Regions from separate parts of the Thermoanaerobacterium sp. CMT5567-10 genome, predicted to be linked through region 2. Evidence: riboswitches for the same ligand, from Rfam matches in the RefSeq annotation. Region 2 holds a riboswitch; each other region holds the start of a gene.
What was found. Region 2 has a riboswitch for S-adenosylmethionine ahead of Q2T46_RS03800 (methylenetetrahydrofolate reductase). Riboswitches for the same ligand answer to the same signal wherever they lie in the genome.
Positions count from the first base shown of each region.

Region 1 (4,220 bases), 1.4 Mb from region 2:
ACTGTATCAAAGTAAAGTCACGAGCTAATGGAATTGGAAATGAATTTCTTATGCCAAGGCTTTTCGCATACTTTTCTCTTATAGCACTTAAGTCTACAGCATATCTTTTTAGCGTCTTATTTAAGCAACTTTTTACACTGCACTTTATATACGATACATTACCATCCAAGTCTATAAGTTCTGTTCCATTTCCGTATTCATCTATATAATAAGGTAAAATAGCAAGGTACACATCTGGCATCTCAACATTTCTCATCTCCATTACTCCTTTGTGCGAACTTATGTTTGTATTTATTATATAAGATAATTTTTCCAAAGTCAATAAATAATTATCAAGAATTAATCATAATTTTCTGATTTTTTTTTTTTTTTTTTTTTTTTTTTTTTTTTTTTTTTTTTTTTTTTTTTTTTTTTTGAATTTTATTACAACATATACATTTATTGACTGTTATCAAAATTTATAATATAATAGAAAATGTCGAAAAAAGGAGAAAAAGAATATGAATTATGATGAAGATAAACTTATATCGCATCTTTTGATGTCACTAAAAAACTATAATTATGAGACATACAAACACAGTCTAAGAGTTGCAAAATTATCTTTTAAGATTGCTAATATAATTAGATTGGAGCCAAAGGAACAGATATCAATATATAAAGGTGCACTTCTGCATGATATAGGCAAATTGATGATACCAATTAGCATTTTAGCAAAGCCAGACAAACTTACAGATGCAGAATACGATCTTATCAAATTGCATTCCAGTTACGGTGCAAATATGCTGGAAGTGCTGCCTCCACTTATGTATTTAATACCTGCTGTTTTATACCATCACGAAAGATTGGATGGCTCGGGGTACCCTTACGGTCTTAAGTTTATCCCATTAAGTGCTCAAATAGTAGCTATTTGTGACTCTTTTGATGCTATGACAAATAAAAGACTATACGCTTATAAAAAGGTAAAAAGCTTTAAGGAAGCAATTCAAGATTTAAGAGAATGCGGTACAAAATACAATCAGATGTTAGTTTCAGCGCTGGAAAATGTATTAAAAAACAGCAAATCATCTCTTGATAAAAATAATCATAATAAGGGAATTGCCATCTAATAGATTTTTTAAAATTATGTGTTATAATATTATTAGCGTAGCGTACACATTATTAATGCGGCTATAGATATATAAAAGTGCCGCAAGCCCGGAATTTTTCCGGGCTTAAAATTTATTTATTGAAAGCAAGTTTCTTTAGTATTTCTACTCTATCAGTTCTCTCCCATGTAAGGTCAAGGTCTGTTCTCCCAAAATGTCCGTATGCAGCAACTTGCCTATAAATAGGCCTTCTTAAATCAAGATCTCTTATGATTGCAGCAGGTCTTAAATCAAATACTTTCTTTACAATATCTGATATTTCGTCATCAGGAATCTTACCAGTGCCAAAAGTATCAATATTTACTTCTAATGGTGTAGCAACACCTATCGCATACGCCAGTTGAACCTCGCACTTGTCAGCAAGGCCAGCAGCAACAATATTTTTCGCAACATACCTTGCAGCGTATGCAGCAGATCTATCAACTTTTGACGGATCTTTGCCAGAAAAAGCTCCACCGCCATGCCTAGCATATCCGCCGTAAGTATCAACTATTATCTTTCTACCTGTAAGCCCACTGTCGCCTTGTGGCCCACCGACAACAAACCTTCCTGTCGGATTTACGTATATCTTCGTATCCTCATCAATTAGCTCTGGCGGAACAATTGGCTTTATGACATATTCTTTTACATCATTTTCTATCTTGTCATGGTCAACATCAGGTGAATGCTGTGTTGATACGACTATCGAGTCTACTCTCTTCGGAACATCGTCAATGTACTCTATTGTTACCTGTGTCTTTCCATCAGGCCTTAGATAATCTAATGTACCATTTTTTCTGACCTCTGCCAGTCTACGAGCAAGTCTATGAGCGAGCGATATAGGAAGTGGCATAAGCTCAGGAGTCTCTGTACATGCATATCCAAACATCATGCCTTGGTCCCCAGCACCTTGTTCTTCTAGGTCATCATGTGAAATACCTTTTTTTACTTCCAATGCTTTGTCAACTCCAAGCGCTATATCAGGAGACTGTTCATCAATAGATGTAAGAACAGAGCATGTACTTGCATCAAAACCATATTTTGCGCGAGTGTACCCTATCTCCTCTATGACTTTTCTTGCGACTTTAGGTATGTCCACATAACACTTGGTAGAAATTTCACCCATAACTAAAACCATTCCTGTTGTTACAGCCGTCTCACATGCTATCCTTGCATATGGATCATTTTTAAGTATTTCATCAACTATTGCATCAGATATTTGGTCACAAATTTTATCTGGATGTCCTTCAGTTACAGATTCTGAAGTAAAATATTTTTTCATTTATATCCTCCTTTTTATCTCATAAAAGACCTTAAACAAAATAAAACCTCTCCAAAAGAAGAGGCACAATCACCCTCATCTTTCAGAAGTTACCTTCTGCGAGAATTAGCACCTTGTCATAAAGACAGGTTGCCGGGCTTCATAGGGCTCCTCCCTCCACCTCTCTTGATAAGAGTTTTCGTTATTTAACTTAAAATATAATAACACAGTATATTTAAGAAGTCAACTTAAAAAATTTTAGTCTGCACGTAAAAAGTGCTTGAGTACCCTAGTTTTGCAGCAAAATTTTATGTAGCGTAACCCGGAACCAGCAATTTTACTAACGATTCCGGGTAAAATTTTTTTAAATTTTTGTCATATTTTGGTTGCGGATTATTATGGATTGTGGTATAATATAGTTATATTGAATTTTATTGGGGGAGTTTAATGTGTATTTAAAGAAAAGCAAACGTAGTTCCGGAAGAATATACTTATCTATTGCAGATGGATATCGCGATAAAGAAAGAGGGCATACAAGGACTGTTACTATTAAATCCCTTGGATACCTCGATGAACTTCAAAAACAATACGATGATCCTATCGCTTTTTTTGAACAAAAGGTTAAAGAATTGAATGAACAAAAAGCCATGAAAAAGGCTCCAATTGCTCTTAATTTTTCTCCTAATGAAAGACTTTTGGTTAATACGGATAACCGTAAAAACTTTGGCTATGCTGCATTTAGTAAGATTTATCATGAGCTTGAATTGGATAAATTTTTGAAAAACAGGCAGCGTCATTCAAAAGAAGAGTATGATGCTAATGCTATTATGAAACTTCTCGTATTTTCACGCTTATTGTATCCTGCTTCAAAGAAAAAGACTTATGAGAATAGAGATATATTCTTTGAGAGGTCTGATTTTTCTTTGGATGATATCTACAGATGTTTATCTTTTTTCAATAAGCATAGTGATGCTTTGCAACTTTGGGTTCATGAGCATATTAAGTCTTTATATGAACGAAATACTAATCTAGTTTATTACGATGTTACCAATTATTATTTTGAAATTGATGAACAAGATGAATTGCGTAAAAAAGGCGTTTCTAAAGAACATAGACCAGATCCAATTGTGCAGATGGGATTATTTATGGACACCAATGGTATACCTATTACATATAAACTTTTTCCTGGTAATGCTCTAGATAAAACTACACTTATGCCTATGTTAAGGAAAATACAACATGATTATTCTTTGGGAAGAATTATTGTAGTTGCTGATAAAGGCATCATTACTGGCGATAACATTTGGTATACTTTATCTGCTGGTAATGGTTATGTATTTAGCTATTCTGTTCGTTGTGCGGATAAGGAATTTAAGAAATATGTCCTTGACGAAAATGGATATACATACAGAGGAGATAGCTTCAAGATAAAATCCAGACTTTATCCAAGAGAAATATTAGTAACCACCACTAAAGGCAAAAAAATGAAAAAGGTAGTTGATGAAAAACAGGTTATTTTCTATAGTGAAGAGTATGCCTTAAAAGCAAAATATGAACGAGCTGCTACAATAGAGAAAGCAAAAGACCTAATTAAAAATCCAGCAAAATACAATAAAGCTACATCTTACGGTGCTTCCAAATATGTAAAGAATCTCATTTTTGATGAAGAAACTGGCGAAATATTAGAAAGTGCTCATCAACACTTAGCATTTGATGAGGAAAAACTAAAAGAAGAAGAAAGATTTGATGGATACTATGCAATAGTTACTAGCGAATACAAAGAATCTGATGATAAAATTATTGAAATGTACCGTGGCCTTTGGAAAATAGAAGAA
Region 1 covers NZ_CP130558.2:2,296,707-2,300,926, reverse strand. The annotation lists gene Q2T46_RS11625 (hypothetical protein) at 1-256, opposite strand, end outside; gene Q2T46_RS11620 (HD-GYP domain-containing protein) at 501-1,106, shown strand; gene metK (methionine adenosyltransferase) at 1,219-2,406, opposite strand; SAM riboswitch class I at 2,479-2,581, opposite strand; gene Q2T46_RS11610 (IS1634 family transposase) at 2,835-4,220, shown strand, end outside.
Region 1: another riboswitch for S-adenosylmethionine. It lies ahead of metK (methionine adenosyltransferase); the one in region 2 lies ahead of Q2T46_RS03800 (methylenetetrahydrofolate reductase).

Region 2 (4,220 bases):
TTATAATTGGTTTTCCTCTTACTATCCTTACTGCTTTTTCTATTGCTTTGACATTGCTACTGTCTATCTGCAGTGGCAGATTGACAATATTTTGAATCTGTGAGACCACATAAGGCATCAGCTTCTCTTCATCTATCCCTGGTACACCAATATTTATATCAAGTACATTGGCGCCTAAATTTTCCTGTGAGCTTGCTTCATCAAAAAGAATGTTTAAATTCCCATCTTTAATAGCAGCGCTTAATTTCTTTTTACCTGTTGGATTTATCCTTTCTCCAATTACACATATTGGATTATTACCACCTATAAAAACAGTTTTTGTATTTGATGAAACTGCAGTGTATTCTTTCATTGCAGACTTTTTCTCTGCACCATGTACTTCAGCTTTCAAAAGCTTAATAAATTCCGGAGTGGTCCCGCAGCAGCCACCTACAATAGATGCACCACACTCTAAAAGTTTTTTTGACTGATGTGCAAACTGCTCCGGCGATACATTGTAGAACGTCTTACCATCCTTTAAATGCGGCATACCGGCATTGGGCTGCGCCAAAATAGGTATTCGCGCAACTTCCGACATCTTCTTCACTATATCAGCCATCATATCAGGCCCTGTAGAACAATTGACACCAATAGCGTCAAGTCCCAATCCTTGAAGACTCACAACGGTTGTAACAGGATCTGTACCCATCAGTGTCCTACCATCTTCTTGAAACGTCATAGTGCATATTACTTTTAAATTTGTATTCTCTTTAACTGCGAGAATAGCTGCCTTTGCTTCTAAAATGTCTGACATTGTCTCTATTAGCGCCACATCTGCCCCTGCCTTTTCCCCTTCTACAGCCACTTCAGAAAAGGCATTATACGCTTCATCAAATGTAAGCTTGCCAAAAGGCTCCATCAGTTCCCCTATAGGTCCCATCGAAAGGGCAACCGTTTTATTGCCAGCTGCTTTTCTTGCTATATGTACCGCACTTTTGACTATTTCAAGTAATTTATCTGATAGATTGTATGATTTTAATTTTATTCTATTGGCGCCAAATGTATTTGTTTCGATGACATCAGCACCGGCATCAATGTACGATTTATGAATTTCATATACGATATCTGGGTGTGTAATGTTATAGTACTCTGGACACTCTCCTGTTTTAAGCCCTTTCATTTGAAGCATAGTGCCCATTGCTCCATCAAACACAATCACACCATTCTTTAAATTCTTAAAAATATCCAATTGATACATCTCCTTACAGTGATTACAAAACTTCTTTAATATCTGTCTTAATATTTTTTACACTGTTGACAATATCGACGACCATGTCAGTCCGCCCAAGTGGCATAATATGAACACCATTTACCAGATTTTTTATCTTATTTATAAGCTCTACTGTAATTTTAAGTCCTTCGCCTTTTCCGTTGTTTTTTAATCTTTCGAGGATGTAGTCAGGTATTTCAATGCCTGGTACCTTTGCATTTAAATTGACAGCCATTTTATAACTTTTAAGCGGTAAAACACCTACTAAAACAGGTATGCCAAACTTGCTTATTGCATCAAGGAATCTATATAAAATTTTTTCATCATAAACAGGTTGCGTCTGTATAAACGATGCCCCATTTTCTATTTTTATCTTTAATTTTTCTATTGATTCTTTGCTTAAATCATTTGGATTTGCTGTAGTACCTATACAAAAGCTTGTGGATGACTCCAGTTTGTTTCCACTGTAGTCAAAACCGTTGTTTAGCGACTTTGCAATCTTAATTAACCCTATAGAATCCACATCGTATACACCAGTTGCTTCAGGTACGTCTCCACGTTTAGGGTCATCTCCTGTCAATGCAAGAATATTTCTTACTCCAAGAGCATATGCCCCTAAAAGTTCTGCTTGAAGACCTATAAGATTCCTATCCCTACAAGTAAGATGGAATATAGTTTCTATATTTAGATGATTTTGTAGAAGATGTGCAAGCGCAATCGGACTCATCCTCATGTTTGCCATAGGACAGTCTGTTATATTTAAAGCATCCACTATCCCATATAATTTTCTTGCTTCTTCAATAGAATTTGAAATATCAGCTCCTTTTGGCGTTGACATCTCAACAGTAACAACAAATTCACGGTTATTGAGCTTTTGACATAAATTTTTTGAATTTAACAATATAACCCCTCCTGATAAAAATAAAAAAATCTCTTCGCCAAAAGAAGAGATAAATGTGCTCCCATCTTTCAGCGATATGCTGCTGGAATTGGCACCGTGATATCCGGTTGCCGAGCTTCATAGGGCCAGTCCCTCCGCTACTCTTGATAAGAGTTTATTATATTAATTTGTTAAATTATATAATACAATCCAGATGGTTAAATGTCAATGAAATATTTGTTGAATCATTAAAATTCCTTAGAACCGTTTATGTAATAATTAGCTTTTATTTTTTTTTAAATGTGAAAAGATATATATGAGGTGATTTTATGAGATACAGAAAAATAGTCGAACCTGTAGTTTCCATCACATCAGGACCTGATGAAATAGAAAACCTAAACAACGCATTAAATTTACTTCCACTTCAAAATTTAATAGATGCAGGCAATACAGTTGTGATTACACCTAATTTTGTCAAAAGCAAACCGCCACAAAGCGGTACAATAGTCGGTCCAAATACATTAAGGGCATTAATCAGGTATATAAAATCAAAAAATCCCGGAAGAATAGTAATCGCTGCCGGTTCTGGCGGTGATCCTACGCCAAAAGTCATGTCAGATAATGGCATTGATAAAGTCATATCAGAAGAAGGCGTAGAGTTCGTGGATTTAAATTATGGACCTTATGTAGAGCTTTTGCTGGACGATTGCCTTGTTAAATCTACAAAAGTAAATGAGCTTTATGAAAAGATGGATGTTTTGATTTCATTCACTCAAATGAAAATACACGAGGAAGCGACTGTATCCCTTGGAATAAAAAACATAGCCTTAAGCTGGCCTCCTGCAGAAATACACGGATTTCCCAAAAAAAACCTAGGGATACATGATGATCTACACAACTTCATAAGAGCAATGGCAGAAAAAATCTCTATAGATCTTACGATTTTAAGTGGACAAGAAGCGATGATAGGCACAGGCCCATCTGAAGGAAAGCCTATCAATGCAAACATGATAATAGCAGGAACTGATCCTGTAGCAACTGATACGGTAGGTGCCAGAATGTTTGGATTCATGCCTCAAGGGGTAAATTATCTATTTCAATGTGCCAAAAGAGGTGTAGGAACAGGCGAATTAAAAAATGTCACAATTAAAGGAATACCATTGCAACAGGCTGAATTAAATTTTTCAACTTTAGCATACGGTTACGGCATTGCACTGGATTCTAACGGAATCAAACAAATGGTGCCTGGCAAATCATAAAAATGTTAAGTTGCACAAATAAAAGGTTTTAATTATTAAATATATTATGAGATTCCACTGCAAAAGTCTTCTTTATCTATTATTAGATAAAACATTTTTAATATTTCATAATATAATAATTTAGGCAAATTTTGGAATTGCATAAAACTAGATAATAATTAGTTTTGCAGTGGAATCATACGCATTTTATATTTTTTTAATGACAGGTTTGTATTCTTTATTTATTACCTTTTTACTATAGTATTTAATGCCTATAAATGATATAGCCGTAAATAATAGTCCCGATATAGCTTCTATCATTTGGGAAAATTTATCTATTCCAAATATATTTGCTATGGCATAACCAACAAACACACCTACAAAGAAAAATAAAAGCGGTATGCCATACATTATCATAGTAGCCTTTAACATTGAAGTTTCTTTAATTTCTAATAAAACATTATCACCAACTTTTAATTCATCAATTGCATCAACTTCAACCATCATTCTGTTATTGCTTCCCATATCACATGCATGGCATTTCCCGCACATATCATTTCTTAATAGCTCAACTTTTGCTTTTCCATCTTTTATATTGGCAACGCATCCTTTTTCAACCATCATAACACCTCATTTAAAGAAATTCTTATTCAATATTATACATTTGTCTTATTTGCAATTAAACTAGACTTAAATGGATATATAGAGTCGGTAGGACATTTTTCAACACAAGCCATGCATGATGTACATTTTTCATAATCTATTTTCGCCAGATCGTTTATAACATGTATAGCATCATAATTACATGCTCTTTCGCACGCTTTGCATCCTATACATCCAACTGTACACACTG
Region 2 covers NZ_CP130558.2:720,352-724,571, forward strand. The annotation lists gene Q2T46_RS03795 (homocysteine S-methyltransferase family protein) at 1-1,228, opposite strand, end outside; gene Q2T46_RS03800 (methylenetetrahydrofolate reductase) at 1,251-2,150, opposite strand; SAM riboswitch class I at 2,209-2,303, opposite strand; gene Q2T46_RS03805 (DUF362 domain-containing protein) at 2,459-3,388, shown strand; gene Q2T46_RS03810 (SoxR reducing system RseC family protein) at 3,575-3,988, opposite strand; gene Q2T46_RS03815 (RnfABCDGE type electron transport complex subunit B) at 4,024-4,220, opposite strand, start outside.

Region 3 (4,220 bases), 1.3 Mb from region 2:
TTATTGCTAAATCTACGTCTTGAAGTGTCCTTGGCAGTTGAGGTGCTTCAAGCTCTACAATTTTTAAATGTTTAGGATTATCGACAATATCTCTGGGAGTTTGTGTTAGTCCATTTGAATCCTTCAATTTTATTAAACCCTCTTTTTGTAACAGCAACAATGCTCTTCCTTCATTTGTAGCATCATTTGGGATTGCCACTGTTGCGCCGTCTTTTATTTCATCTTTCGATTTTATCTTTTTTGAATAAGCTCCCATTGGTTCTACGTGTACTTTGACTAAAGGAACTAACTTTACATTTTTTTTCTTCTCGAAATCCTCTAAATACGGGACGTGTTGGAAGAAATTGGCGTCGATTTGTTTATCGGCCAATGCCGTATTAGGAGTTACATAGTCAGTAAATTCTTTTATTTCGAGATCTACTCCTTCTTTTGCTAAAATTGGCTTTACTACATTAAGTATTTCTGCGTGAGGATTTGGGGTTGCCCCTACAACTATTTTTGTCATTTTGTCTGAATTATTACCTGCATTTGAGCTGGTCTCATTATTATTTGATTTAGTGCAGCCTACAATGGCGAATGATAATGTCAATATTAATGTAATCAATAATATTATTTTTTTCATCTATACCATCCTTTCATCTTTTATCAACCTTTTTTGCCAGGTAGTTTCCTAATCTTTGTACGATTTCTACAAAGACGATTAAAACGATTATTGTTGCAATAAGTACATCTGTTTCATATCTTTGATATCCATACCTTATAGCTAGATCTCCAAGTCCACCTCCTCCGATAGCACCTGCCATAGCAGAATATCCCAAAATATTTATGATTGTAAGAGTTACACCCAATATCAGTGATGGTAGTGACTCTGGTATCATGACTTTAAATATTATCTGAGGTATTGTTGCACCAACAGATATTGATGCTTCTATGACACCCCAATCAACTTCTTTTAGAGATGACTCAATTACTCTTGCTACAAAAGGGGCAGCCGCAACTGACAGAGGTACTATTGCTGCTGTTGGTCCAATTGTAGTACCTACTATAAGCCTTGAAAGTGGGAAAATCGCAATTATAAGAATTATAAATGGTACTGATCTCATAATGTTAATGATGGTACCCAATATGTGGTTTAGTTTGATGTTTTCAGATAAATGGCCTTTATCTGTTATTACAAGTATTATTCCTAGCGGTAGACCTATTATTACAGAAAAAAGGGTAGAGAAAAATACCATATACAGTGATTCCCACAAAGGCTGCTCCATAAGCTGCCATAAGTTTATTAAGTATTGTATTGTGTTACTAAATGATACCATTTTTAAGCACCTCTATTCTAAGGCTGTTTTTTTCTAAAAATTTTATTGCATCTTTTATAGAACTTGGATCTCCATTAATCTTTATAAGGAGATTTCCTATTTGAGAGTTCTGGACTCTTTCTATATTTCCAGAAATTATATTTACATCAACATTAAACTTTTTTATCATATGTGATATTACAGGCTCGTTGCTACTGCTACCAAAGAATGACAGACGCAATATTTCTTCATTTGGATTCTTGTCGTCTATGAGGATGTCAGGAGGAAGCTCTGCTATCATATCTTTTAAAAATCTTTTCGACGTTTCTGTAGAAGGATTGGAAAAAATGTCTATTACATTTCCTTCTTCGATGATAACGCCATTTTCTAAAACAGCGACTCTATCACATAAGTTTCTTATGACTGACATTTCATGTGTTATGACGACTATTGTTATACCGTATTGTTTGTTTATGTTTCTAAGTAAGTTTAATATTGATTCTGTCGTAGTCGGGTCCAATGCAGATGTCGCTTCATCTGATAAGATTATATCGGGGTTGTTGGCAAGCGCCCTTGCTATGCCGACTCTTTGTTTTTGACCACCAGATAGTTGTGAAGGATATGCGTATTTCTTGTCTTTAAGATCCACAACTTCAAGCAGTTCATTTACACGCTTTTTTATAACAGAATCTTTAGCTTTTGAGATTCTTAAAGGAAAAGCTATGTTTTCATACACTGTAGAGTTCATTAAAAGATTGAAATGCTGAAATATCATGCCAATCTTTTTTCTCATTTCACGAAGTTCTTTTGGGCTTAACTTTGTCATTTCAGTACCATTTATGGAAATGCTTCCGGTTGTAGGCTTTTCAAGCATGTTTATGCACCTAATCAACGATGATTTGCCTGCACCGCTTAAGCCCATTATGCCGTATATTTCTCCATCATTTATTGTTAAATTGATGTCTTTGAGTGCAACTACATCTTTTCCATTTGTGTTGTAGACTTTACTTAGATTTTTAATTGATATCAAAATATTTCACCCTCTTTATGAAAAGTTGGAACGTCAAAAATGCAATAAAAAAAACCTCCCAATGAAAGAGGTTAGTTCCTCTCTCATCTCTCAGCATTAAAGCCGCAGGAATTGGCACCATTGCACTTTCGTGCCGGTTGCCGGGTTTCATCGGGCCAGTCCCTCCACCTCTCTGGATAAGAGAATAATTTCATTTTAAATTGTTAAAATGATTATATAGGATTAAAAATGAAAAGTCAAGCAAAATTTTCATGTCCGGAGATATTAAATTTATGTCATTCTAATATTGACACAGTGCTTACAAGTTTATGTTGAATTATGAGAATAATTGCTTATAATATAAATGTAAGATAAGTTAACTTATTAATAATTTGTCATAGACGAAAGGACAAAATCTTATGAAAGAACTAAGTGGGCGCCAACTAGAGATTTTAAAAAAAGTTATGTCAAAAGAGATGTACAGCTTAGACGATATCGTCGCTAATTATAAATTAAGCAAAAGAACAATTTATAGAGAGATAAATGCCATAAATGAATACATCAAAGATTATAACTTAAAGTTAAAAAACAATGAAGGTGTTTTGACAGTAGATGGTAGCGACAGCGATATAGAGAAATTTAATTTTGATGTTATAGGTTATCGTCCTAGTGTAGATGCTGAGAAAAGGCGAAAATTAATTCTATCAGAGCTACTACAAATGAAAGAGCCTGTTAAGCTGGAGTATTTTGCAAGAGAGTACAATGTCACAACTGCTACAATTAGCTATGACATAAAAGAAATAGATAAATGGCTAAGTAGGCAAAATGTCACAATTGTGACTAAGCCAGGTGTGGGCATATATGTAAAAGGCGATGAAAGAAATATAAGGAAGGCTATAATAAATTTTCTCTATGACAATGTTGAGACGAAGGACTTAATGGAATTTTTAAATAGAGGGTACAATAATATAAACAGATTAAGTGAGGACATCAATGACAGGCTATTGCGACTTATCGATTATGACACAGTTTTGAAGATAGAGAAAGCTATACAAAGATTAGAGAAATCACTGGACTACGAGCTGGCTGAAAGCTCTTATATGGGGCTTACAGTTCACTTGGCATTGGCGTTAAAGAGAATAAAAGAAGGCGAAAAGATCAAAATAGGTAATGAAAGCCTTTTTGAACTTAAAAAATCAGATGAGTACAGATTTGCAGAAATGCTTGCAAAATATTTGGAAGAAGAATTTGATGTCTTTATTCCTGAAGATGAAATCGGTTATATAACAATTCATCTTCAAGGTGCCAGATATAGAGCAAACACTGAAGATGTAAATGACGAATTTGTAAATGAAGTTTTATACGAGATGATAGATGTTGCTGAAAGAGTATTTGGCACAAGTTTTAGAGATGATTCAATGCTTTTAAGTGGTTTAAAGACTCATTTAAGACCTACGATTTTTAGACTAAGGATGGGCCTTGCAATAAGGAATCCCCTTATAAGCGATATAAAAGATAGGTATAGTGCACTGTTTGAAAGGTGCATATCAATTGCAAATGTATTGAAGAATAAGCTTGATGTTGATGTTCCAGATGATGAGATTGGCTATATTGCGATGCATTTTGGAGCAGCTATAGCAAGGAAAAATGACAAAACGAAAAGGCATAATATTCTAGTGGTATGTGCAAGTGGAATAGGAACATCCAGAATGCTTCTATCAAAGCTTCAGATGTTTCCGCAGTTAAACATTGTAGATACTGTTTCAAGCCTTAGAGTAAAAGATTTTAAAGATAGAGATGATATTGACTTAATTGTATCTACTATACCTCTTGACATAAAGGACAAAAAAACGGTAATTGTCAATCCATTACTTTTAGACGATGACGTCAAAAAGTTAAAAGAGGCATTAAATACA
Region 3 covers NZ_CP130558.2:2,399,084-2,403,303, forward strand. The annotation lists gene Q2T46_RS12160 (MetQ/NlpA family ABC transporter substrate-binding protein) at 1-622, opposite strand, end outside; gene Q2T46_RS12165 (methionine ABC transporter permease) at 636-1,316, opposite strand; gene Q2T46_RS12170 (methionine ABC transporter ATP-binding protein) at 1,303-2,325, opposite strand; SAM riboswitch class I at 2,406-2,508, opposite strand; gene Q2T46_RS12175 (BglG family transcription antiterminator) at 2,724-4,220, shown strand, end outside.
Region 3: another riboswitch for S-adenosylmethionine. It lies ahead of Q2T46_RS12170 (methionine ABC transporter ATP-binding protein); the one in region 2 lies ahead of Q2T46_RS03800 (methylenetetrahydrofolate reductase).